DNA from 3 places in the Mesorhizobium sp. B2-3-11 genome. Region 3 is predicted to be linked to each of the others. Evidence: predicted binding sites of a transcription regulator. Region 3 holds the regulator's gene; each other region holds the start of a gene.

Region 1 (7,782 bases), on a different contig from region 3:
ATTGATGAAGGAGAGCACGTAGCACAGGAAGATCGGCCACTGCGGCAGCAGCGCCGAAAAATCCTCGCCTTCCGGCACCTTCAGTTCCAGCACCATGATGGTGATGATGATCGCCACCACGCCGTCGGTGAATGCCTCGACCCTGCCTTTGCCCATGATCACCACCCCAGTCCGCGATGAGTTGCCGAAAGATAGTAAATCGTTAGCGGATGTTGGCGCGCCGATAAACAGTGTGAGGAAAACTCCTCAACTATATCAGGGGAAACTTCCACGCAGGAACGGTGATCGTGGTGATCGGCCCTGGCAGCTTGTTGACTTTTCTTGCCGCGGCCTCTCCCGTTGCGATGCTGTCCCGGCCGAAGCAGTCGAACGGCCGGCACTCGATGGAGGGACCGATGAGATTTCGATTTCTGCTTGCGATAGCGACCATTCTGGCCGCCGTCTTCGGGACGTCCGCCGCTGCCTTCGCCTACGGCGCCCATACCACGACCAGCCTCAACGTGCGTACCGGGCCTGGCGCGGAATACGCCAAGGTCGGAACGCTGCCGGCCGGCTTCCGGGTTGACGTGACCGGCTGCCAGCCTGGCTGGTGCAGGATCCATGGCGGCGGTGTCAGCGGCTGGGCCAGCTCCGGCTATCTCTCGCGGGCCCAAGTCGTGCATCCGCCGGTTATCATCGTAGGCGCGCCGCACCGGCCGCCATACTGGCACCACCGGCCTCATCACCGTCCTCCGCATCACCGCCCGCCGCACAAGCCGCGTCCCGGCAAGTGCAAGATCGCGCCCGGTTTTTCCTGCAAGTAGGCCCGGTTTCCTGCAAATAGTCTGATTGCGTCTGATACGGCACAAGGGGTGCCGTGATGGATCGGGGCCGCTGGCCCCGATCCGCATTTGTGCGTTCATCGGCCTGGTCAGGCAAGGCCCACCGTGGTGTCAGGAGCGTGGCCGTTCACTGGAACGCCGGCGGGAAGGGCACGTTAATGTCGCGATCCCTGAAACTGATGACGAGGTTGGCCATGGCCTTTCGCGATTTGGCGCAAACTCAGAACGAGGCCGGCGACGTCCTCGCGATCCCGACTGTCGCGGCGATGATCGCGGTGCTGTTTGCCGGCAGCACGGCGCTGACGCCGCTCTATATCATCTACAAGCAGCAGTTCGGCTTTTCGCAGATCACCTTGACGCTGATCTACGCGGTCTATGTTGTCGGCAATCTCGGCGCCCTGCTGGTGTTCGGTGGCGTGTCGGATGTTGTCGGGCGCCGGCCCGCAGCGCTGGCGGCGATGATCGTGGCCATTGTCAGCGCGCTTATCTTCCTGTTCGCCGGAAATGTCGTCTCGCTCGACGTGGCGCGCATCCTGAGCGGGCTTGGCATCGGCGTTGGCGCCGGAACGGGAACCGCCTGGATTGCCGAGCTTCTCCCCGCCGCCGATAAATCGCGTGCCAGCGTCATCACCACCAGCACCAATTTCCTCGGTCTCGGTTTCGGGTCGCTGATATCGGGACTGTTGGCTCAATACGAGCCCTGGCCCCTGCGGCTGGTGTTCATCGTCTATCTCATGGCACTCGCGGTGGTGGCGGTCCTGGTCTGGCGTACCCGTGAAACGGTGGCGAAGCCGGGTGGCCTCGAGCGGATTTCGATGCGGCCGCGCCTCTCCGTGCCTCAGAAGATACGCACGCGCTTCGTCGCGCCGGCGGTGACCGGTTTCGGCGCGATGGCGCTGGTCGGCTTCTATGCCGCGTTGGCGCCGAGCATCCTGGCGCAGCAGCTGCACGAAACGAACCATGCCGTTGCCGGCGCGCTGTTCTTCGAACTGGCGATCGTCGCGGCGGCCAGCATCGTGGCGCTGATGCGGGTGCAGAGCAGCAAGGCCATGCTGGCCGCCCTGGCCTTGATGATCCCAAGCGTGTTGCTGGTGGTGGCTGCACAGGTTCTGGCCTCGATGGCACTGATGATCGTGGCGACGGCCTGCTGCGGTGTCGTGGCCGCGCTTGGCTACCGAGGCGGCCTGCAGGTGGTGAACGAGATCGCGCCACAGGATCGCCGTGCCGAAGTGGTGTCGAGCTTCTTCGTCTGCTGCTTTGTCGGCAACGCCTTGCCTGTCATCGGCATCGGCGTCGTGTCGACCTATGCCAGCCCCGTCGCCGCGAGCCTGACCTTCGCGGCCATGATCATCGTGTTCGCGCTGGTGGCGCTCGCCTTCGGGCTCCGACAGAGGCGCTGAGACCGCCGCGCCAGCACGTGCGCTTCAGCCGTTCGGCGTTTCAGGTGCCATGTTCGCGCGCTGGCGCGGCACGCCGAGCCCGGTGTCGGGCGGTTCGCCGGCAGCCGGCCTGTTCTCGATCATGTGCAAGGTGCGCCAGCCGCCGAAGCGGTAGTAGGCCGCGGCCAGGACCAGCGAGGCGATCGAGCCGGCCGGGAAACTCCACCACAGCGCTTCCTCGCCGATCACGCCGCGCATGTAATAGGCAAAGCCGGTGCGCACGATGAGCACCGAGATCACCAGGATGATCAGCGGCGGCATCACGGCACCCGTGGCGCGCACCGTGGCGAACAGCACGATGGTGATGCCGAACAGGATGAACGACCAGGATGCTACGGTGTTGATGTGGGCGGCGATATCGATCGCGGCGCTGTCACTGCTCAGGAACAGGCCCAGGATCGAGCGGTCGAAGACCCATAGCAGCGCGACGAGGGCGCCGGTCAGGACGAGGTTGAAGCCGACGCCGGAGGCGGCAACGCGGCCGATCCGGTCCCAGCGGCCGGCCCCGACATTCTGCGCCGCCATGGAAGAAACCGCGGCGCCGATGGCGAGCGCCGGCATCTGGATGTACGTCCAGAGCTGCGCTGCGATGCCGTAGGCGGCGGCGACTTGCGAACCATAGGAATTGACGATGCCCATCACCGTCAGTGCCGCCGCCGAGATGACGATCATCTGCAGGCCCATCGGCACGCCCTTGAAGACGACGATGCGCAGCAGCGCCGGATCCGGGCGCAGCAGGGCGAGATTTGTGCCGGCCAGCCGCAACGGATGCTTGCGCGCGTAGAGCACGACGAGGATGGCGATAACACTTACGGTCTGGCCGATCAGCGTCGAGGTGGCGGAACCGGCGATGCCGAGTTCGGGAAACGGGCCGATGCCGCGGATGAGCAGGGGATTGAGCACGATGTCGAGCACGACCGCCAGCGCCATGAAGATGAAGGGCGTGCGGGAATCGCCGGCACCCCGCAGCACGGTCATGACGAAGGACAGGAGGTTCATCATCGGCACGGCGGCGAAGATGATGCGCAGGTAGGAGCGTGCGAGCGGCAAGGCGTCGGCCGGCGTGCCAAGCGCGCCCAGGATGGCGTCGACCCAGATCCAGCCGCAAACCGCGAAGACCACCGAAACGAGGAAGAAGAAAGTGGCGCTGGTGCCGACGATGCGGCGTGCCTCGGGCAGGTCGCGGGCGCCGACCGACTGCGCCACCAAGATGGTGGCCGCCATGCCAATGCCGAACACCGTGCCGAGGATCAGGAACAGGACGAGGTTGGCGTTGGAGGTCGCCGTCAGCGCCGATTCGCCGAGGAAGCGGCCAACCCAGACGGCATTGACCGAGCCGTTCAGCGATTGCAGCACGTTGGAGCCGAGCACCGGCAAGGCGAAGAGCAGCAGCGTGCGTGGGATCGGGCCGCTGGTCAGGTCGCCGGTGCGCCGACGCGCGGGCATTTTTTCGTTCATGGCCGACAAAGCCTATCTCGAGTCCGGTGCGCGATGATTGCAGATTCAACCCGACAGGTCGATGCGGGGGCGCGAACGGTCCACGGTGTTCACGCCATGATCCATCCTGTTCTCAAAGCTTGCGGAATGGGATATTGATCCCAGGCGCGTTGGGCCGCGTTTCTCACCAGGGGGTTCATGTCCGATATTCCGCTTGTTGCTGAGCGCCTGAGCCGGCGCGCGTTTGTTGGCGCGTCCGCTTTGGGCTGCGCTTCCGTCGTTCTCTCGGCGTGCACCACGACCGATGTGGCGCCGCCGGCAGTGGCGCCGGTCCCGCCGTCGGCTGCGCCAAGCGAGCCGGCTGTCGGCGATACCGCAACCATGTATGCGGCGCGCACCGACGAGGGTTATCAACTGCCGGCCATCCCGGTTGCCAAGCTCGATCCGAAGTTCGTGCGCCAGATCGTGGCCGATCCGACCGGAGAGAAGCCTGGCACGATCGTCGTCGATGTTTCCGAGCATTTCCTCTATCTGGTGCGCGACGGCGGAAAGGCCATCCGCTACGGCGTCAGCCTCGGCAAGGCCGGTTTCGGATGGACCGGCAGCGCCGTGGTCCAGGCACACAAGAAGTGGCCGGTGTGGACGCCGCCGCCCGAAATGATCCAGCGCCGGCCGGAACTGGCGAAATACAAGAACGGCATGCCGCCCGGACCGCAGAGCCCGCTGGGCGCCCGCGCGCTCTATCTTTTCCGCGACGGCAAGGACACGATGTACCGGCTGCACGGCACGCCGGAATGGGATTCCATCGGCAAGAACGCATCGTCCGGCTGCGTGCGCTTCATGAATCAGGACATCATCGACCTCTACAGCCGCGTCAACGGCCCCGCCCAGGTCTTCGTGCGGCCCAACCTGTCGGCTGCCGGCAAGATCATGGCCGTGTCAAGCAGGACGGCCGAGCCAATCGATGCGGGCGTGCCGAAGGACGCCGAGTTCTTGAAGTAAGCCTTCACGACCTGCACAGGCGGACGCGCCAGGCGCGCCCGCTTGTGCGGCGATCGTTACTTCTTGCCGAGACCTGGCAGCGTGACCTGATAGACCAGGAACATGGTGTCGACATCGGCGCCGTCATCGGCCTTGTAGGGCGCGCCGACCTGGAAGCCGTCCTGGGCGAGGAAGTCGTTGTCGTTGCCGACGAACAGGAAATAGTCGTCGGGCAGCTTCGGATCGAGGACGCTGGCGACCGACATCGCTTCCCACTTCTCCGAAAGCTCGTTGTGGTCCTTCGCCCCACCATTATGCAGGCCGAAGCGGCCAAGCTCGGCGGCGTCATTGATATCGATGAACGGCGTCAGCTTGGCCGGCGTCACCGAGGGATCGAGCACGCCCTTGGGCGCTACCGGCTTGTCGGCCGCGTCGAAGGCGCTGCCCGCGATGTCGGTCGCGCCGGACACGTCGACGATGTTGATCTGACGGTAGAGCGACGCGTCACCCTTCTTCAGGCCCTGGCCGTTGCCGCTGTCGCGCGCCAGCATCAGGAAGGATGTGTCCGAAAGCGCCACGATCTCGCTCTGCGCGGCGACCTTGGTCTTGCCTTTGGCATCCTTGAACATCGGCAGCGGCACGACGTATTCATGCGCGAGCTTCAGATGGGCGAGGTCGGAGGCATCGTAAACCAACGCCCGGGTGTTCTGGCGCGTCGAGGGTGAATCGCCGCCGTCCTGCCTCGGCGCCGACTGTAGCACGGCGATCAGGAACTTGCCGTCCGGCGTCATCGCCATGCCTTCGAGGCCCTGGTTGTTCTGGCGCCCGGTTTCGGGATCCTTCGGATCAGGGTCGGCGGCACCCGGACCGGGATTGTCGGAGGAGAAGTTCGGCGTTCCCTTGCGCATCGGCACGAGGGCTGCCGGCGGCTGGGTCGCCGACATCAGGCGGCCTTGCGCGGAGAACCTGTAGATGTTGGGGCCGTACTCGTCGGAGATGAACATCGAACCGTCGGGCAGCCGCACGATGGCCTCATTGTCGAGAGCGAGCTTGCCGTTGGTGGCGACGGGCAGCATCGGCATGTCGCCGGCGGCAGGGCGTACATCCGACAGCGGATCGAGGCCGGTGGCATCGGCGCCCTTGTCGTCGGTCAGAAGCATGGTGTCGGCAAGCGTCGCCTTGACGCCCGTCTGCTCCTGGCCGGCGGCGGGAGCCGCACCCGGTGCGACAGGCGTGAACTCGATGCCGATGGTGTTGAGGCGCGGCCGGTAGTCGGTGGTGCCAGCGACATTGTAGCCACGGTCGGGCAGGAGCCAGAGCGATCCCTTGTAGGTGCCGGCATCTTGCGTCCAGCCTGTAGTGTCGATTGCCATGCCGGAGCCCGAGCCGAAGGTCTCGCCGAACTTGTCGCGCTGAGCAGCCGGCATGCGGCCGACGCCGACCAGGCCCTTGTTGATGTAGGCCACGCCGTCGGCAAGCGCCGGTGTCAGGGCGGTGAACAAGGCCAGCGCGACGCCGAGCGAGGCGGTTCGGTGCGGGTGTTTCATGGACAATCCTCTTTGTGACGAGCATGCCGGAGCGGCCGAAGGACAAAAACGGAAAGAGGTGCCGCATCGACGATGCCGCGCGAGCCTCCCCAAAAGCGATCTAAGGCGTGAACATGATGCTTGCGTGACAGTGCGCGATGCCGGTCCGCCAACGTATTGGACACTTATGTCTAGTACATATAGGATGCCGGCTTCGAACTGACCGGAAGGGAAGCCTTGAGGCCGCCGCGCGCTTCGTCACCTCGGGCGGATTTGGCTACACGATCAAGAGCGTCGCGCTGGCGTTGGTGGACGACGATTTCGCCGGGGAGGGGACGCAGCTTTGCGTGCACATTGTCGGCGTCGAACGGCCTGCGCGGGTCATCGCGGGCTCGCCCTATGATCCCCAGGGCAAGGCGATGCGGCAATGAGGAGGGAATTCGCGATGATCGATGACGCGGCACGAGACAGCAGGCGCGAACGCCGGCGCGGACGCACGGGCGAGGCCGGCAGCGAATCAAGCCGCAAGCCCAATTACCGCTCGCTGAAGAATCCATTCCTGCCACAGCCGATCTTTTCCGACGACCAGGTGGCGTCGATCCACGACACGGCGCTGCGCGTGCTGGAAGAACTGGGCATCAAGGTGCTGCTGCCTGAGGCGCGCGAAGTGCTCGCCCGCGCCGGCGCCCTGGTCGATCCCGACACCGACATGGTGCGCATCGGCCGCGACATGGTGGTGGCAGCCCTAGCCTCGGCGCCGCGATCGATCCACGCCAATGCAGGCGCGCGTGCTCGTGATCTGTCGCTCGAACTGGGCTCGATGACGTTCCTGGCGGGCTCCGGCGCGCCCAACATCACCGATCTCGACCGCGGCCGGCGCCCCGGAACGCTGGTCGCCTTCGAGGAGCTCATCAAGCTGGTGCAGCATTTCGATGTCTTGCACATGCTGGGACCGTGCATCGAACCGCAGGATATCGACAATCGTTTTCGCCATTACTCCGTCAATCGGGCGCAGCTGACACTGTCCGACAAGTTCCCATTCGTGTTCGCGCGCGGCACGCCGCAGGTCGATGACAGTTTCGAGATGATCAGGCTGGCCCGCGGGCTGTCCGAGGACGAGTTCCGCTCGGGCGCGCATTGCTACACCGTCATCAACACCAACTCGCCGCGCCAGCTCGATGTTCCCATGGCGCAAGGTATCATCGACTTCGCCAAGGCGGGCCAGGTCCTGATCATCACGCCGTTCTGCCTGGCCGGTGCGATGGCGCCGATTACGGTGGCCGGCGCCTTGACGCTGCAGCATGCCGAAGCGCTGGCCGGGCTGACGCTGGCGCAGATCGTGCGGCCGGGCGCGCCGGTGGTCTACGGTTCCTTCTCCTCCAATGTCGACATGAAATCGGGCGCACCGGCCTTCGGCACGCCGGAGCACGTCAAGGCCACACTGGGTGCAGGCCAATTGGCGCGCTTCACCGGTCTGCCCTGGCGCTCGGGCGGCGGCAGCGCTGCCAACATTTCGGACGCGCAGGCCGCGCACGAGACACAGTTCGCGCTGTGGGGCTCGGTGCTTTCGGGCGCCAC
Region 2 (7,782 bases), on a different contig from region 3:
TCTCGAACATGTTCCAGCAGACCACCGCCAGCACGCCGGCAAGGGCCGAGAGCGGGATGTAGCTGGCTAACGGCGCCGCCACCAGCATCAGCACCAGCAGGATGGCCGAATGGACGATGCCCGAAACCGGGCCGTGCGCGCCGGCCCGCACGTTGGTGGCGGTGCGGGCGATGGTGCCGGTGGCGCAGATGCCGCCGAACAGGGCGGACGCGATGTTGGCGAAGCCTTGCGCCACCAGCTCGCAATTCGAGCGGTGCCGCCGGCCAGTCATGCCGTCGGCGACAACGGCCGACAGCAGCGATTCGATGGCGCCGAGCAGCGCGAAGGCGATCGCGTCCGGCAAGACGTCGAGCATCCTGCCGAAGCTGACCGGTGGCAGGCCAGGCCATTGCAGGCTGCGCGGGATGCCGCCGTAGCGCGTGCCGATCGTCTCGGCCGGCAGCGCAAACAGCGCCACGACGAGCGAGGCTAGCCCGATGGCGATCAGCATGGAAGGCCATTTCGGCCGCCAGCGCTTCAGGAAAACGATGGTTGCGATGGTCAGCACCGCCACCAAGATCGCGGCGGGGTTGATCGTGCCGGCCGCTTCGCCAAGCGCGATCAACTTGGGCACGAACGGTCCGGGTTCCCTGCCCGGCAGGGTCAGCCCGAACAGTTCGACGATCTGGCCGGAGAAGATGATGACGGCAATGCCGGCGGTGAAGCCGACGGTCACCGGATAGGGAATGAATTTGATGTAGGTGCCGAGGCGGAGGTACCCGATCGCAAGCAGGAAGAAGCCCGCCATCATCGTCGCCAGCAGCAGGCCATCGACGCCGACCCGCGCGACCGTTGCCGCCACCAGCACGATGAAGGCGCCGGCCGGGCCGCCGATCTGGAAGCGGCTGCCGCCCAAGGCCGAGATGATGAAGCCGCCGACGATGGAGGTGTAGAGGCCGCGTTCCGGCGTCACGCCCGACGCGATCGCGATTGCCATCGACAGCGGCAGCGCGACGATGGCGACGGTCAGGCCGGACATGAAGTCGGCCTTGAATTGCGGCAGGTGGTAGCCCTCCCGCCAGACTGTCGCCAGCTTCGGCGTGAACAATTCGGAAAATGTCGGCTTCACCGGCTGATGGGCCGGTTGATGCACTGCCTGACGCGCTTGATCCATGGGCTGCCTTCCGCACCTGCAAAGGCGGCGGGATCGTCGGCAGGACTGTCGGCGGTCGCCGTCGCGACTTATGCCGGCTCAGCCTAGGGATCCGGCGGCACGGCGGGCTTGAGACGCACGCCCCTGCCGCCGCGCTCGCTGGGCTGGTTCTCGCCGATCAGTTCCACCCCGGCACCATCGAGAGCCTGGATGACCTTCATCAGCGTATCGACCACGCCCCTGACCACGCCGTCGCTCGCTTCCATGCGCTGGATGGTCGGAAGCGAGACGCCGGCGCGCTCGGCGAGCGTCTTCTGGTCGATGCCGGCCAACGCCCTTGCGGCACGCATTTGCGCGGCAGTGATCATCGGCCGGAACCCATGTCTGAGTCTGCGGAGATAATGTGTAATACCATCATTGTGATGTTTCAAGCATCATTGTAAATGCGTTAGACATAATCGTTGTCGCCTGATTGCCAATTTTCTTCGATACTGCGCGAGAATTTCAAGCTAGGGTGGCGTGCATCCGGGACAGGGGTAGACGCGGTTGACCATTTTCAAGACTTTGATGACATCGGCGTGCTTGCTGTCGATGGTTTTGGCGCTGGCGGGCTGTGGTGGGCACCTCATCAACAGATTGATCTGACAGCGAGGTCAGGCGTCGTCGCTCACCGCCTGGCGCCGTTGCAGAAGCCTCGCCACCAACCAGCATAGCATCGCCCAGGCGAAGCCGGCGCACCAGCCCGCCAGCACGTCCGACGGCCAGTGGACGCCGAGATAGATACGGCTGACGCCGACCAGCACCGTCGTCAGAACCGCCAGGAACAAGATATAGACCTTTGTCGTCCGGCCCGGCAGGAAGCGCGCCGCGAGCGAACCGAGCGTGAGATAGGTCACCGCCGACAGCATGGCATGGCCGCTCGGGAAGGAAAGCGAGGTCTCGTTGACCAGATGCGAAACCAGTTCCGGGCGTGGCCGGTCGACGCCGACTTTCAGCAGGCTCGACAGCACTTGGCCGCCCGCTACCGCAACGAAGATGAGAAGCGCCGTCGCCGGGCGGCGGATCAACAGCAGATAGATGATCATCGCCGTGGTGATCAGCACCAGCACGCTGGTACTGCCAAGGCTGGTGATGTCGCGCATCGCCCCTTCCAGCCATGGCGAGCCGATGGGAACGCCGGGCTGGCCCGGCTGGCGGAAGGCAAGCAGGATTTCGGTATCGAAGGCGTGCGGCGTGGTGGCCCGTGCCACCTCCATCAATTCCTCGAACGCCCACAGCCCACCGGCGATGACCAGGCCGGCCAGCAGCACCGGGAATTCGACCCGGTTGAGCATAGCTTTCGCAGCGTTCTTCATCGGCACCGTTACAACCGCCCTTGCAGATAGGGTCCAAGGGTGATCAGCGCCACGGCGGCGATCGCCAGCGCGATGCCGGCGGCCTGCAGCGCGTTGACGCGCTCGCCGAAGAACACCAGCGCCACGACGTTGACCGAGACCAGCTGGATCACCGCCGAGAGGCTGAAAGACACCGACATGCCGAACTCGCGGATCAGCCGCAGCATGATCAGATTGCCCAGCGAATAGAGCGCGAGCGTCAGCAGGATCTTGCCCAGGCTCGGTGCCAGGCCCCATTGCTTGGCGGCGGTCGCCGCCAGCAGGAAGATCACCGTCGAAAGGCCAAGCTGCAGCAGTCCCGAAAAACTCAACGTCCGTCCCCCTCGAAGCGGCTTTCGCCTGATGTCGCGGACCATGTTTCCGAAGCGCGTCGGGACGTCAAGCGACGTCGTTTCCAACGAAGGTCTTGGCAACGGCGAGACTGAAGCTCAATGTGCTGGAATCGCCCGGCATGTCGATAGAAGGGCGGTCAGGGGACCATGATTCGTATTCTTCAGAACTTGGCGCGGCGCTGGAGCGAGCTTTCCCTTGCCCTGCAATTCGTCGTTGCCGGCGGCTTTGGGCTTCTGGTCGTCATGCTGGTCGTAGGGACCTGGGTGACGACGCAGATCCGGGACGGCATCACTCGCAATTCGGCTGCCACGACGGCCCTTTATGTCGACAGCGTGATTGCGCCGCTACTGCCCGACCTGCGCAAGAGCGAGGAGCTTAGCGCATCCGTCAAACAGGCGCTCGACGAGACGCTCGGCCAGGGCGCTCTCGGCAAACGCCTGGCATCGTTCAGGCTCTGGCGTCGCGACGGCACGGTGCTCTACGCGAAGGACGCGGATTTGATCGGCCGCCGCTTCGACCTGAACAAAAATCTGCGTTCCGCCTTCCAGGGCAGTGTCGTTGCCCAGTTCGATACGTTCGACGAGAACGAAGAGAAGGAGCGGGCCGCGGGCGTGCCGTTGCTCGAGATCTACAATCCCGTGCGCGAACCCTGGTCCGGCGACGTGGTCGCCGTCACCGAATTCTACGAGATCGCCAGCGATTTCAAAGCCACCCTGGCTTCCGCCCTGCTGTCGAGCTGGCTGGTGGTGGCCGGCACCACCTTGACGGCATTCCTGCTTCTGTCGAGCATCGTCCTGCGCGCCAGCCGCACCATCGACGACCAGCGCGGGGCGCTGCGCCGCCAGGTGTCGGAGCTGCAAGGGCTGGTGACGCAGAACAGCGCCTTGCGGCAACGCGTGCAGCGGGCGTCCCGCCGCGCCACCGCACTCAACGAAAGATACCTGCGCCGGATCGGCGCCGACCTGCATGACGGCCCGGCCCAGCTCGTGGCCCTGGCGGCGCTGCGCATGGACAGTCCGGTGTTCACCGGCGACGGCCATGGCAGCGAAGGCCGCTCGACCGAGGTCGCCATGATCCGCAAGACGCTGGAGGACGCGATGCGCGAAATACGCGGCATCTGCACAGGCCTGGTGCTGCCGCAGATAGAAACGGCCGCGGCCGCGGACGTGTTGCGGCTGGCCGTCGAGGAACATGAGCACCGGACGGGCACGTCGGTGAGGCTCACCCTGCCCGGACATTTGCCCGAACCCGGCGCTTCTGAGAAGATCAGCATCTATCGCTTCGTGCAGGAGGGGCTGAACAATGCCTACCGCCACGGGCGGGGCAAGGATCAGGCGGTGCATGCAGGAATGAAAAACGGCAGGCTTTTCGTTGAGGTGTCGGATGGCGGGCCGGGCTTCGATCCGGCGCGGGCCGAGGGGTTGGGGCTGGCCGGCCTCAGGGAGCGCGTTGAAAGCATCGGCGGACAGTTCGAAACCCTGACCGGGCCGAAAGGCACAAAGCTGGTGATCCGTCTTTCAGTCGAGGAGCAAGCATAATGGACGCCATTCGCATCGCCATTGTCGACGACCATCCGCTGTTCCGCGAAGGCGTGACCCGCAGCCTGTCGGAGATCGGAGGCTTCGAGATAGCCGGAGAAGGTGCGACCGCGCAGGACGCGGAACGCATCGTCTCGACCATGCAGCCCGACATATTGCTGCTCGATATTTCGATGCCGGGCGGCGGCCTGGCCGCGGTTGCAAGCATCCTTGCCGACCATCCCGCCCAGAAGATCGTCCTATTGACCGTTTCAGAGGCCAATGGCGATGTCACCAAGGCCCTGAATGCTGGCGTGCGCGGCTATGTCCTCAAAGGCGTTGGGTCGCGCTCGCTTGCCGATATCCTGCGCAACGTGGCGGCCGGCGAAAGCTATCTTTCGCCGATGTTGTCGGCCCGGCTGCTTTCCGATGTGCAGTCCCTGCAGCCTGCCAACGGCGTGGCGGACCGGCTGCGGCAACTCACCGGCCGGCAGACCGAAATCCTGCGGCTGGTGGCGGAGGGACTGAGCAACAAGGAAGTTGCCTTGCGCCTGGAACTGCAGGAGAAGACCGTGAAGCACCACATGACGGGGGTGCTGTCGAAACTCAGCGTGCGAAACCGCACGGAAGCAGCCCTCATGATGCGCGAGTTTCGCGACCGCGAGACGGACCGCTCATAGAGCGGTTCGGCGTCTGCGTAATTCCGCCAGGAGAAAGCGCTGCGCGCTTTTCGCGGGAAAACCGTTTTTTCCTGGAATAAGCCCTCGGGGCATTTGGAACGCCACGCAAAGGAGGTCACCTCCGCCGGGGGGCGGCGGAGGTGACGTGTGAAACTGGTCGTTGCCTGTTGACCAGCTTCACAAGGCCGAAATTCATAAGGCCGAATTCACAGGGCCGAAATTCACAGCGCCTTGAGACGGCTGACATCGGCCGGTGTGGCCGGGCGGTCGATGATGGTGCGGCCGAGCGCATCCTTCATCCTGAAACGGCCGTTCTCGATGTTTTCCGTCATACCGTCCGGGTGCTGAACTGTAATCTTGTTGCCGTCCACGTCGACCTCGTCGCCGGTGGTGGCGTTGACATGGCTGCTCTTGTCGCTGCTCTTGTCGCGCTGGCCCTTGCCATTTCCGTTGTTCCCGCCGCCGCTATTCCCGTTACTGTTCCCGCTATTCCCACTATTCCCGCTGCCACCACCGTTGCCACCATTGCCGCCGTTGCCGCCGTTGCCGCCACCATTGCCACCGTCTCCGCCACCCTTGGCATGTGCGGTCGCGGCATCGATTCCAGGCACGAATCCATGGAAGGCAATTCCATAGGGAGCGACGGTCAGCGCCAGAAGCGCCGCCGATCTCAGAGCCAGGCGACAACAACGGGCCGTAATCGATCCGTGCATACTGATCTCCGTCGATTGAGCCGGCGCGCTCACCCCAACGTTGCAGTGCAACCAACATCGCCGAAAGACGTGGTGACCGAAAGCAGCCTCCGACCGTTGCGTTCGTCCCCCAGGACCTTTGCAGGCGCAAGATTGGACTAAAGTCCCAAGGCCCCGGCGTGAAAACCGGTATCGTGAGGGAGCGGCAGCGCGCATACGATGTCACGAAAATGTGATCGGTCGACTGTAAGGCGGTCGAACAGGCAACAAAATCCAGCCAAATCCAGCCAGAGGCTCCCATGACCGAACATCGCTCCACTGATGCCCGATTCCGCACCAGCCTGCTCGAGGAAAACGAAGGCCCAGCCAACAATCCCAGCGAAAACCGCACGATGGGCGAGATTATCGCCGCGCGGTTCTCGCGCCGTGGCTTCCTCAAGGGCTCGCTTGCCGTCTCGGCGATCGCCGCCACCGTCAGCCCGCTGGCGATGATCGCCGCCGACGATGCTCGCGCCGCGGAAGGCTCGGCCTTCACATTCGACGAGCTGGAGGCCGGTATCGACGACAAGCACCATGTCGCGCCGGGCTACGACGCCGACGTGTTGTTGCGCTGGGGCGATCCGCTGTTTGCCGATTCGCCGGAATTCGACCCGACCAGGCAGTCGGCGCAAGCCCAGGCCAGGCAGTTCGGCTATAACAACGACTATGTCGGCTATGTCGCGATCGACGGCTCGGCGGAACACGGCCTGCTGGTCGTGAACCACGAATACACCAACCCGCATCTGATGTTCCCGGGCATCGTCAAGATCGTCGAGAAGGACGGCAAGAAGTCGGCCGAGGTGGCGCCGCTCTCGAAGGAGCAGGTCGATGTCGAGATGGCCGCCCATGGCGGCACCATCGTCGAGATCCGCAAGGACGGCGGCAAATGGCAGGTGGTGCGTGACGGCAAGCTCAACCGCCGCATCACCTCCAACACCGAGATGGCGCTGTCCGGCCCGGTCGCCGGCCATGACCGCGTCAAGACCAATGCCGATCCGTCCGGAACGAAAGTCTTCGGCACGATCAACAACTGCGCCGGCGGCGTCACGCCCTGGGGCACCTATGTTATGGCCGAGGAGAACATCCACGGCTATTTCTCCGGCGAGCTGCCGGAGGGCCACAAGGAAGCCGCCAACTACAAGCGCCTCGGCATACCGGAAGGCGCCTATGAATGGGGCGCGCATTATGACCGCTTCAACCTCGCCAAGGAGCCGAACGAGCCCAACCGCTTCGGCTGGATCGTCGAGGTCGATGTCAACGACCCGAATTCGGTACCGCGCAAGCGTACTGCCATGGGCCGTTTCAAGCATGAGGGTGCAGAATCGATCGTCGCCAAGGACGGCCGCGTCGTCTTCTATCTCGGCGACGACGAGCGCTTCGACTATGTCTACAAGTTCGTCACCAAGGGCATGTTCAACGCCGGCGACCGCGCGGCCAACAAGGACCTGCTCGACGACGGCACGCTGCATGTCGCCAAATTCGCCGAGGACGGCTCGGTCGAATGGATGCCGATCGTGTTCGGGCAGGGACCGCTGACGGCGGAAAACGGTTTTGCCGGCCAGGCCGACGTGCTGATCGAGACGCGTCGCGCCGCCGACCTGCTTGGCGCCACCAAGATGGACCGGCCGGAAGACATCCAGCCCAATGCCGGCAACGGCAAGGTCTATGTCATGCTGACCAACAATTCCAAGCGCAAGGCCGATCAGGTCGACGCCGCCAACCCGCGCGCCGGGAATGCCTTCGGCCACATCATCGAGATCGTCGAGGACGGCGGCGATTTCGCCGCCACGAAGGGCAAGTGGGAAGTGCTGCTGAAATGCGGCGATCCGGCGGTGGCCGATGTCGGCGCCACCTTCTCCACCGCGACGACGGCCCATGGCTGGTTCGGCATGCCCGACAATTGCGCGATCGATTCGGCCGGGCGCCTGTGGGTCGCCACCGACGGCCAGGGCCCGAAGGCCACCGGCCGCACCGACGGCCTGTGGGCGGTGGACA
Region 3 (7,782 bases):
GAGCAGGCCACATGAGACACTTCATCCGCTCGGCGGCCGTTGCGATTGCAATGGCTGCGGCGTCCACCCTCACCCTTTCCGCAGCAATGGCAGCTGATCTTTCCGGCGCCGGCTCGACCTTCATCTATCCGGTGTTCGCCAAATGGGCCGACACCTACAAGAAGGACACCGGCATCGGCCTCAACTACCAGTCGATCGGCTCCGGCGGCGGCATCAAGCAGGTCATCGCCAAGACCGTGACCTTCGGCGCCACCGACAAGCCGATGTCCGACGCAGACCTCGAAAAGAACGGCCTCGTGCAGTTCCCGATGGTGATGGGCGGTATCGTGCCGATCGTCAACCTCACGGGCATCAAGCCGGGCGAACTCGTCCTCGACGGCAAGACGCTGGCCCAGATCTATCTCGGCGCCATCACCACCTGGGACGACGCCGCGATCAAGGCGCTGAACCCCTCGCTCACCCTGCCGTCGACCGCGATCGCGGTCGTGCATCGCTCGGACGGTTCGGGCACGACCTTCAACTTCACCGACTACCTGGTGAAACTGTCGCCCGACTGGAAGGACAAGGTTGGTTCGGACACGGCCGTCGAATGGCCAACCGGCGTCGGCGCCAAGGGCAGCGAAGGCGTTGCCAACACCGTCAAGCAGACCGACGGCGGCATCGGCTACGTCGAATATGCCTATGCCAAGCAGAACAAGCTGTCCTACTCCAAGATGGTGAATGCAGCCGGCAAGGTCGTCGAGCCGTCGCTCGAATCCTTCGGCGCCGCCGCTTCGAATGCCGACTTCAAGGGCGCGAAGAACTTCAACGTCATCATCACCAACGAGCCCGGCGACGCCACCTGGCCGATCGCCGCCTCGACCTGGGTGCTGATCCACAAGGCTCCGGACGATGCCGCTGCCACCGGTGAAGCGCTGAAGTTCTTTGCCTGGGCCTACAAGGACGGCAAGGAAACCGCCAAGGCGCTCGACTACGTGTCGATCCCCGACAGCGTCGTCGACCTCATCAAGGCTTCGTGGAAGGCCGACATCAAGGCCGACGGCAAGCCCGTCTACGCCGGCGAGTAATATCTTTCTGGAGGAGCGCCGCCCCGCGGCGCTCCTTTTCAATCAACACAAAGAGCCGAGCTTGACATGAGCGCTGCCCAGGAAGCCTTGCCAGCCATTCGAGGTTCACGCGACGCCACCGTCAGACGGTTCGCGTTGACCGATTCAATCTTCCATGGGCTGACCCGCGCCGCAGCCATTCTCGTGCTGGTGCTGCTCGGCGGCGTTGCCATCTCCTTGTTCGCCGGTTCCTGGCAGGCACTGTCGACCTTCGGCTTCTCCTTTCTGACCACCGAGAGCTGGAATCCCGTCACCGAGAAATTCGGCGCCCTGGCGCCGATCTATGGCACCATCATCACTTCGGCCATCGCTATCCTGATCGCCGTGCCGCTCGGCATCGGCATCGCCATTTTTCTCACCGAGCTCTGCCCGCGTCCGCTTCGGCGCCCGATCGGCATGGCGGTGGAACTGCTGGCCGGCATTCCTTCGATCATCTACGGCATCTGGGGCCTGTTCGTGCTGGCACCGTTCCTGCAGACGACAGTGCAACCTTTCATCATCAGCGTGTTCCATGGCATTCCCGGCCTTAACAGCCTGTTCGCCGGACCCCCTTATGGCATTGGCCTGCTGACCTCGGCGATGATCCTGGCCATCATGATCCTGCCTTTCATCACCTCGATCACCAAGGATGTGTTCGACACGGTGCCGCCGGTGCTGAAGGAGTCCGCCTACGGCATTGGCTGCACGACCTGGGAGGTAACACGCCGGGTCGTCGTCCCCTACACCCGCATCGGCATCATGGGCGGCGTCATGCTTGCTCTCGGCCGTGCGCTCGGTGAAACCATGGCGGTCACCTTCGTCATCGGCAACGCCCACCGGATCAGCGCCTCGCTGTTCGCGCCGGCAACGACGATCTCGGCAACCATCGCCAACGAATTCACCGAAGCCGTCGGCGATCTCTACACCTCCTCGCTGGTGGCGCTCGGCCTGATCCTGTTCGTCATCACCTTCCTCATCCTTGCCATCGCCCGGTACATGCTGATGCGCATCGATGCCCGTACCGGAGTCTGACCGATGTCGACAGCCGCATCGCTTCACCAGAGCCGCAAGCGCAAGAACGGCGTGATGATGACGCTCTGCGTCATCGCCGCCGGCATCGGCCTTGCCTGGCTGGCGCTGATCCTCGGCGCGCTGCTCTATAAGGGTCTGTCGGGCGTTTCGCTCTCGGTGTTCACGGAAATGACCCCGCCGCCCGGTGATGCCGGTGGCCTGCTCAACGCCATCTACGGCAGCATCGTGATGACCATCATCGGCATCGTCGTCGGCACGCCGATCGGCGTGCTGGCCGGCACCTACATGGCCGAATACGGCCGCTTTTCGAAACTCACCACCGTGGTACGCTTTATCAACGACATCCTGCTGTCGGCGCCATCGATCATCATTGGTCTGTTCGTCTACGAATTGATGGTGCGGCCGATGGGGCATTTCTCCGCCATCGCCGGCGCCGTCGCGCTGGCCATCCTGGTCATCCCCGTCGTGGTGCGCACCACCGAGGACATGCTCAACCTTGTGCCGAACGCCTTGCGCGAGGCCGGCACGGCGATTGGCGCGCCACGCTGGGTGGTGATCCGTTCGGTGGCCTACCGCGCGGCGATGTCCGGCATCGTCACCGGCATATTGCTGGCCATCGCCCGCATTTCCGGCGAGACGGCGCCGCTTCTTTTCACGGCGCTGAACAACCAGTTCTGGTCGAGCAACCTCAACGCGCCGATGGCCAGCCTGCCGGTCACCATTTTCCAGTTCGCTCTCAGCCCCTACGAGGAATGGCAGCAACTGGCCTGGACCGGCGCACTCATAATCACATTGACGGTTCTCGCGCTCAGCATCTTCGCGCGCAGCCTGACCGGACGCAGAGAGGACAAATGAGCCAGATGTTGTCTCCAGACATGACGATTGCCACCGAGGCGGCCGCCAAGGCGAAGATCGAGGTCAAGAACCTCAATTTCTACTACGGCCAGTCGAAGGCGCTGAAAGACATCACGCTGTCGCTGCCCGAGCGCAGCGTGACGGCCTTCATTGGACCGTCGGGTTGCGGAAAGTCGACGCTGCTGCGCGTCTTCAACCGCATCTACGAACTCTACCCCAAGCAGACCGCCGAGGGTCAGGTGCTGCTCGACGGCCAGAACGTTCTCGACCGCTCGCAGGATCTCAACCTATTGCGCACCAAGATCGGCATGGTGTTCCAGAAGCCGACGCCGTTCCCGATGTCGATCTATGAGAACATCGCCTTCGGCGTCAGGCTCTATGAGAAGATCGGCAAGGCAGAGATGGACGGCCGTGTCGAGCAGGCGCTGAAGCGCGCCGCGCTGTGGAACGAGGTCAAGGACAAGCTCAATGCCAGCGGACTCAGCCTGTCGGGCGGCCAGCAGCAGCGGCTTTGCATCGCCCGCACCGTGGCGGTGAAGCCGGAGGTCATCCTGCTCGACGAGCCGGCCTCGGCGCTCGACCCATTGTCGACCGCCAAGATCGAGGAATTGATCGACGAGTTGCAGGCCGACTACACGATCGTCATCGTCACCCACAACATGCAGCAGGCCGCGCGGGTCTCGAAGCAGACGGCTTTCATGTATCTGGGCGAGCTGGTCGAATTCGACAAGACCGAGAAGATCTTCACGTCGCCTCGCGAGAAGCGCACGCAGGACTACATCACCGGCCGCTTCGGCTGATCTCACGCATACGAGGACCAGGATCATGGCCGAACACACAGTCGCAGCCTTCGACGAGGATCTCGGACAGATCAGCAAGCTGATCAGCGACATGGGCGATCTTGCCGGCACGATGGTCGGCGGCGCCACCAAGGCGCTGCTGAATTCCGACAATGCGCTGGCACAGCGCGTCGTCTCCGATGACGCCATCATGGACGCGCGCCAGCGCGAACTCGACGATCGCGCCATCACCCTGATCGCCAAGCGCCAGCCGATGGCCGACGATCTGCGTCATGTCGTCGGCTCCATCCGCATGGCGGGCGATCTCGAACGCATCGGCGACCTTGCCAAGAACATTGCAAAGCGCGTCGGCTCCGTCGGCCTTACCGCCACCCCGCGCGATCTGTCGCACTCGATAGATTCCATGGCGCAGCTGGTGCTGATCCAGGTGCAGGGGGTAGTCGAGGAATACGCGGCAGGCGATGCCGCCGCCCTCGCCAAGCTCAGGAATGACGACGAACGCATCGACATCAAATACACTTCGGTGTTCCGCGAACTCCTGACCTACATGATGGAGGATCCCCGCAACATCACGGCTTGCACGCATCTTTTGTTCTGCGCCAAAAATCTCGAACGCATCGGCGACCACGTGACCAACATTGCCGAGAATGCATATTATGTGCTGACCGGTACCCAACTGCCCGCCAACCGTCCGAAGCAGGACGAGACGGCGATGTCGGTGCCGGCGGCTTGACGGCAGGGATGATCGATCGATGATCGCGCCACGCATCATGGTGGTGGAGGACGAGGAGCCGCTCGGTGTGCTCCTCCGCTACAATCTCGAATCCGAGGGTTACCAGGTCGAGGTGGTGACACGCGGCGACGAAGCCGAGATACGCCTCCAGGAAAACGTGCCCGACCTCCTGGTGCTCGACTGGATGGTGCCGGCGGTTTCCGGCATCGAACTCTGTCGGCGCCTGCGAATGCGGCCCGAGACCGAGAGGCTGCCGATCATCATGTTGACGGCGCGCGGCGAGGAGAGCGACCGCGTGCGCGGCCTCTCGACCGGTGCCGACGACTATCTGGTCAAGCCGTTCTCGACACCGGAATTCATGGCCCGGGTCAAGGCGCTGCTGCGCCGCGCCAAGCCGGAAGTGCTGTCCAGCGTGCTCAAGGTCGGCGACATCGTGCTCGACCGGGAATCGCACCGGGTCTATCGCAAGAAGAGCGAGATCCGGCTCGGACCGACCGAGTTCCGGCTGCTCGAATTCATGATGCGTCATCCCGGCCGCGTGTTCTCGCGCAGCCAGCTGCTCGACAATGTCTGGGGCGAGACGATCTATATCGATGAACGCACCGTGGACGTGCATGTCGGCCGGCTGCGCAAGGCGGTCAACAACGGCCGTATGCCGGACGTGATCCGCACCATTCGCGGCGCCGGCTACGCGATCCGCGAAGACTGAAATCAGGCTACATTCTTGCCCGGAACGCCGGGCCTCGCCAGCACGCCCGGCGCGAAAATCTCCTGGTCCACGAAGGTCAATGCGCGCATAGCGCAACCTTCGCGGATGAGCGGCAGCTCGTTCGGCTCGGTGTCGAAGGAAATCGATTCCGAATGCTGGCCGCCGGCGGTCTGGCCGATGGCCTCGCGCAAGGCCGGCTCGATCAGGTCGAAGGCGGCGGCGCTGACGCCGACCATGGCGACGGGTGCGGGATCGATCAGCGCGAACAGGCTGCCCAGCCCATAGCCCAGCGCCTCGCCGGCCTTGCGATAGGCTTCGCGCTCCGGTCCGTCTTTCTCCCTTGCCGTCGCGGCGAGTGTCCGCATCTGCGCATCGCTGACATCTGCGACCGGTTCGGCGTCCTCGCCAAGCTGCCTGGCGTTGCGCCAGATGGCGTAGTTGCCGGCATAGGCCTCGACGCAGCCGCGCCGTCCGCAGCGGCAGAGCGCGCCTCCCGGGCGATGGATCATGTGGCCGAACTCGCCTCCCGATGAATGCGTGCCGGTGAACAGCTCGCCCTTCAGCACCAGGCCCATGCCGATGCCGTGCGAGAGCAGGATGGCGATGAAGTCGTCGCGGTAGCGTTCGGGGTCGCGCCAGCGCAGCGCCACCGCCATCATGTTGCAGTCGTTCTCCATGGTGGCGGGGATGCCGAACTCGGCTTCAAGTATGTCGGCGAAGGGAATGTTCGTCTGCGGCGTGATCGGCGACCACAGCATCGCACGCGCCTCGCTGTCGGTGATGCCCTGGATCGCCAGCGCGATGCGGGCAATACTGCGGACGTCGAGATCGGGGTCCTCGAGGCGCCGCCGCACTATTGCCGTGCATTCGCCGATCAGCGCCTCGCGCGACATGGTCAGCGTGTCCAGCCGTCGCTGTTCCTCGGCGACCACCTGGCCGGAATAATCGATGACGGCGACGGACAGGAAATTCAGCGACAGCACCACGGTCATCACAGCCGCGGCCTCGGGGTTGAGGCCAAGGCCAACCTGCGGCCGGCCGCGTTTCAGTGAACCGGCTTCGTTCGGCTTGCCTTCGGTCAGGATACCCTCGTCGATCAGGTCGGCTGATATCGCCGATATGGTCGAGTGGCTGAGGCCGGTGGTGGCGGCGATCTCGGTGCGCGAGGGCTGACCACCCTGACGCACGGCTGCAATCACCATGGCGCGGTTGCGCCGGCGCAGATCGTCGTGGCGGATTCCGACCGACATGCTTCCCACATCCTCCCCGTCGCCGCGGTTCTTGACACCCCCTCGAACCTCTCCGGCAATGGGCCGAATACTGGCAGATGCGGCAGGAGCTGTCATTTATTTATTGCGGGACTCGAAAAAAGGCTCCCGGCACCTCAAAATCCATCAGAATCGATGTTGACAGTGTTCCGACGATGGATCAGTATTTTTTCGAGGCTCGAAAAAATAGGGCCTTTGTGCCGGCCTTCGGGCCAGTTTGGTCGCGCCATACGCGGCGCAGGGAGGATATACCATGAAGAGATTCACAGTCGCCATCCTGGCGGGTGTCGCCATGTCGCTGACGCTGGCGTCGGTGGCGCAGGCGAAGGACAAGGTCATCGGCGTTTCGTGGTCGAATTTCCAGGAAGAGCGCTGGAAGACCGACGAGGCCGCCATGAAGAAAGCGATCGAGGCCGCGGGCGACAAGTACATTTCCGCCGATGCGCAGTCCAATCCCGGCAAGCAGCTGACCGATGTCGAAAGCCTGATTTCCCAGGGCGCCAATTCGCTGATCATCCTGGCGCAGGATGCTTCGGCCATCGGCCCAGCGGTGCAGAAGGCGCTCGACGAGGGCATTCCGGTCGTCGGCTATGACCGCCTGATCGAGAACAAGGACGTCTTCTACCTGACCTTCGACAACAAGGAAGTCGGCCGCATGCAGGCTCGCGAGGTGTTCAAGGTGAAGCCTGAAGGCAATTACGTCTTCATCAAGGGCTCGGGTGCCGACCCGAATGCCGACTTCCTGTTCTCGGGCTCGATGGAAGTGCTGAAGGAAGCCATCGACAGCGGCAAGATCAAGAATGTCGGCGAAGCCTATACGGACGGCTGGCTGCCCGCCAACGCCCAGAAGAACATGGAGCAGTTCCTCACCGCCAACGACAATAAGGTCGACGCCGTGGTCGCGGCCAATGACGGCACCGCCGGCGGCGTCGTCGCGGCGCTGACGGCGCAGGGGCTCGCCGGCACCGTGCCGGTCTCTGGCCAGGACGGCGACCACGCCGCGCTCAACCGCATCGCGCTCGGCACCCAGACCGTGTCGGTGTGGAAGGATGCGCGTGAACTCGGCAAGAACGCCGCCGAGATCGCCTCGCAGCTCGCCGACGGCAAGAAGATGACCGACATCGCCGGCGCGAAGGACTTCACGACGCCTGGCGGCAACACCGTCAAGTCGCTGTTCCTGACCCCGGTCGCCATCACCAAGGACAATCTCAACCTCGTCATCGACGCCGGCTGGATCAAGAAGGACGAAGTCTGCGCGGGCGTCGCCGCCGGCAGCGTCGCGGCCTGCAACTGAGTTTGA

What was found. The regulator PhoB, encoded in region 3, activates phosphate uptake and scavenging genes when phosphate is short. The targets are predictions, from matches to a motif close to TGTCATNNANCTGTCAT.
Region 1: the regulator PhoB is predicted to act here: its motif matches at 6,339-6,355, upstream of FJ960_RS18335 (esterase-like activity of phytase family protein).
Region 2: the regulator PhoB is predicted to act here: its motif matches at 5,969-5,985, upstream of FJ960_RS17920 (PhoX family phosphatase).

The regions. Positions count from the first base shown of each region.
Region 1 covers NZ_VFVS01000013.1:36,559-44,340, forward strand. The annotation lists gene FJ960_RS18310 (TMEM175 family protein) at 1-156, opposite strand, end outside; gene FJ960_RS18315 (SH3 domain-containing protein) at 396-803, shown strand; gene FJ960_RS18320 (MFS transporter) at 1,016-2,221, shown strand; gene FJ960_RS18325 (MATE family efflux transporter) at 2,246-3,706, opposite strand; gene FJ960_RS18330 (L,D-transpeptidase) at 3,896-4,699, shown strand; gene FJ960_RS18335 (esterase-like activity of phytase family protein) at 4,756-6,225, opposite strand; partial or broken gene FJ960_RS30290 (glycine cleavage T C-terminal barrel domain-containing protein) at 6,459-6,635, shown strand; gene FJ960_RS18345 (trimethylamine methyltransferase family protein) at 6,650-7,782, shown strand, end outside.
Region 2 covers NZ_VFVS01000012.1:131,805-139,586, forward strand. The annotation lists gene FJ960_RS17885 (SulP family inorganic anion transporter) at 1-1,153, opposite strand, end outside; gene FJ960_RS17890 (helix-turn-helix transcriptional regulator) at 1,237-1,500, opposite strand; gene FJ960_RS17895 (phosphatase PAP2 family protein) at 1,786-2,487, opposite strand; gene FJ960_RS17900 (hypothetical protein) at 2,496-2,837, opposite strand; gene FJ960_RS17905 (sensor histidine kinase) at 3,006-4,397, shown strand; gene FJ960_RS17910 (response regulator transcription factor) at 4,394-5,056, shown strand; gene FJ960_RS17915 (hypothetical protein) at 5,278-5,769, opposite strand; gene FJ960_RS17920 (PhoX family phosphatase) at 6,048-7,782, shown strand, end outside.
Region 3 covers NZ_VFVS01000004.1:88,565-96,346, reverse strand. The annotation lists gene pstS (phosphate ABC transporter substrate-binding protein PstS) at 12-1,067, shown strand; gene pstC (phosphate ABC transporter permease subunit PstC) at 1,134-2,117, shown strand; gene pstA (phosphate ABC transporter permease PstA) at 2,121-2,972, shown strand; gene pstB (phosphate ABC transporter ATP-binding protein PstB) at 2,969-3,772, shown strand; gene phoU (phosphate signaling complex protein PhoU) at 3,798-4,505, shown strand; gene phoB (phosphate regulon transcriptional regulator PhoB) at 4,525-5,214, shown strand; gene FJ960_RS07695 (ROK family protein) at 5,217-6,464, opposite strand; gene xylF (D-xylose ABC transporter substrate-binding protein) at 6,736-7,776, shown strand.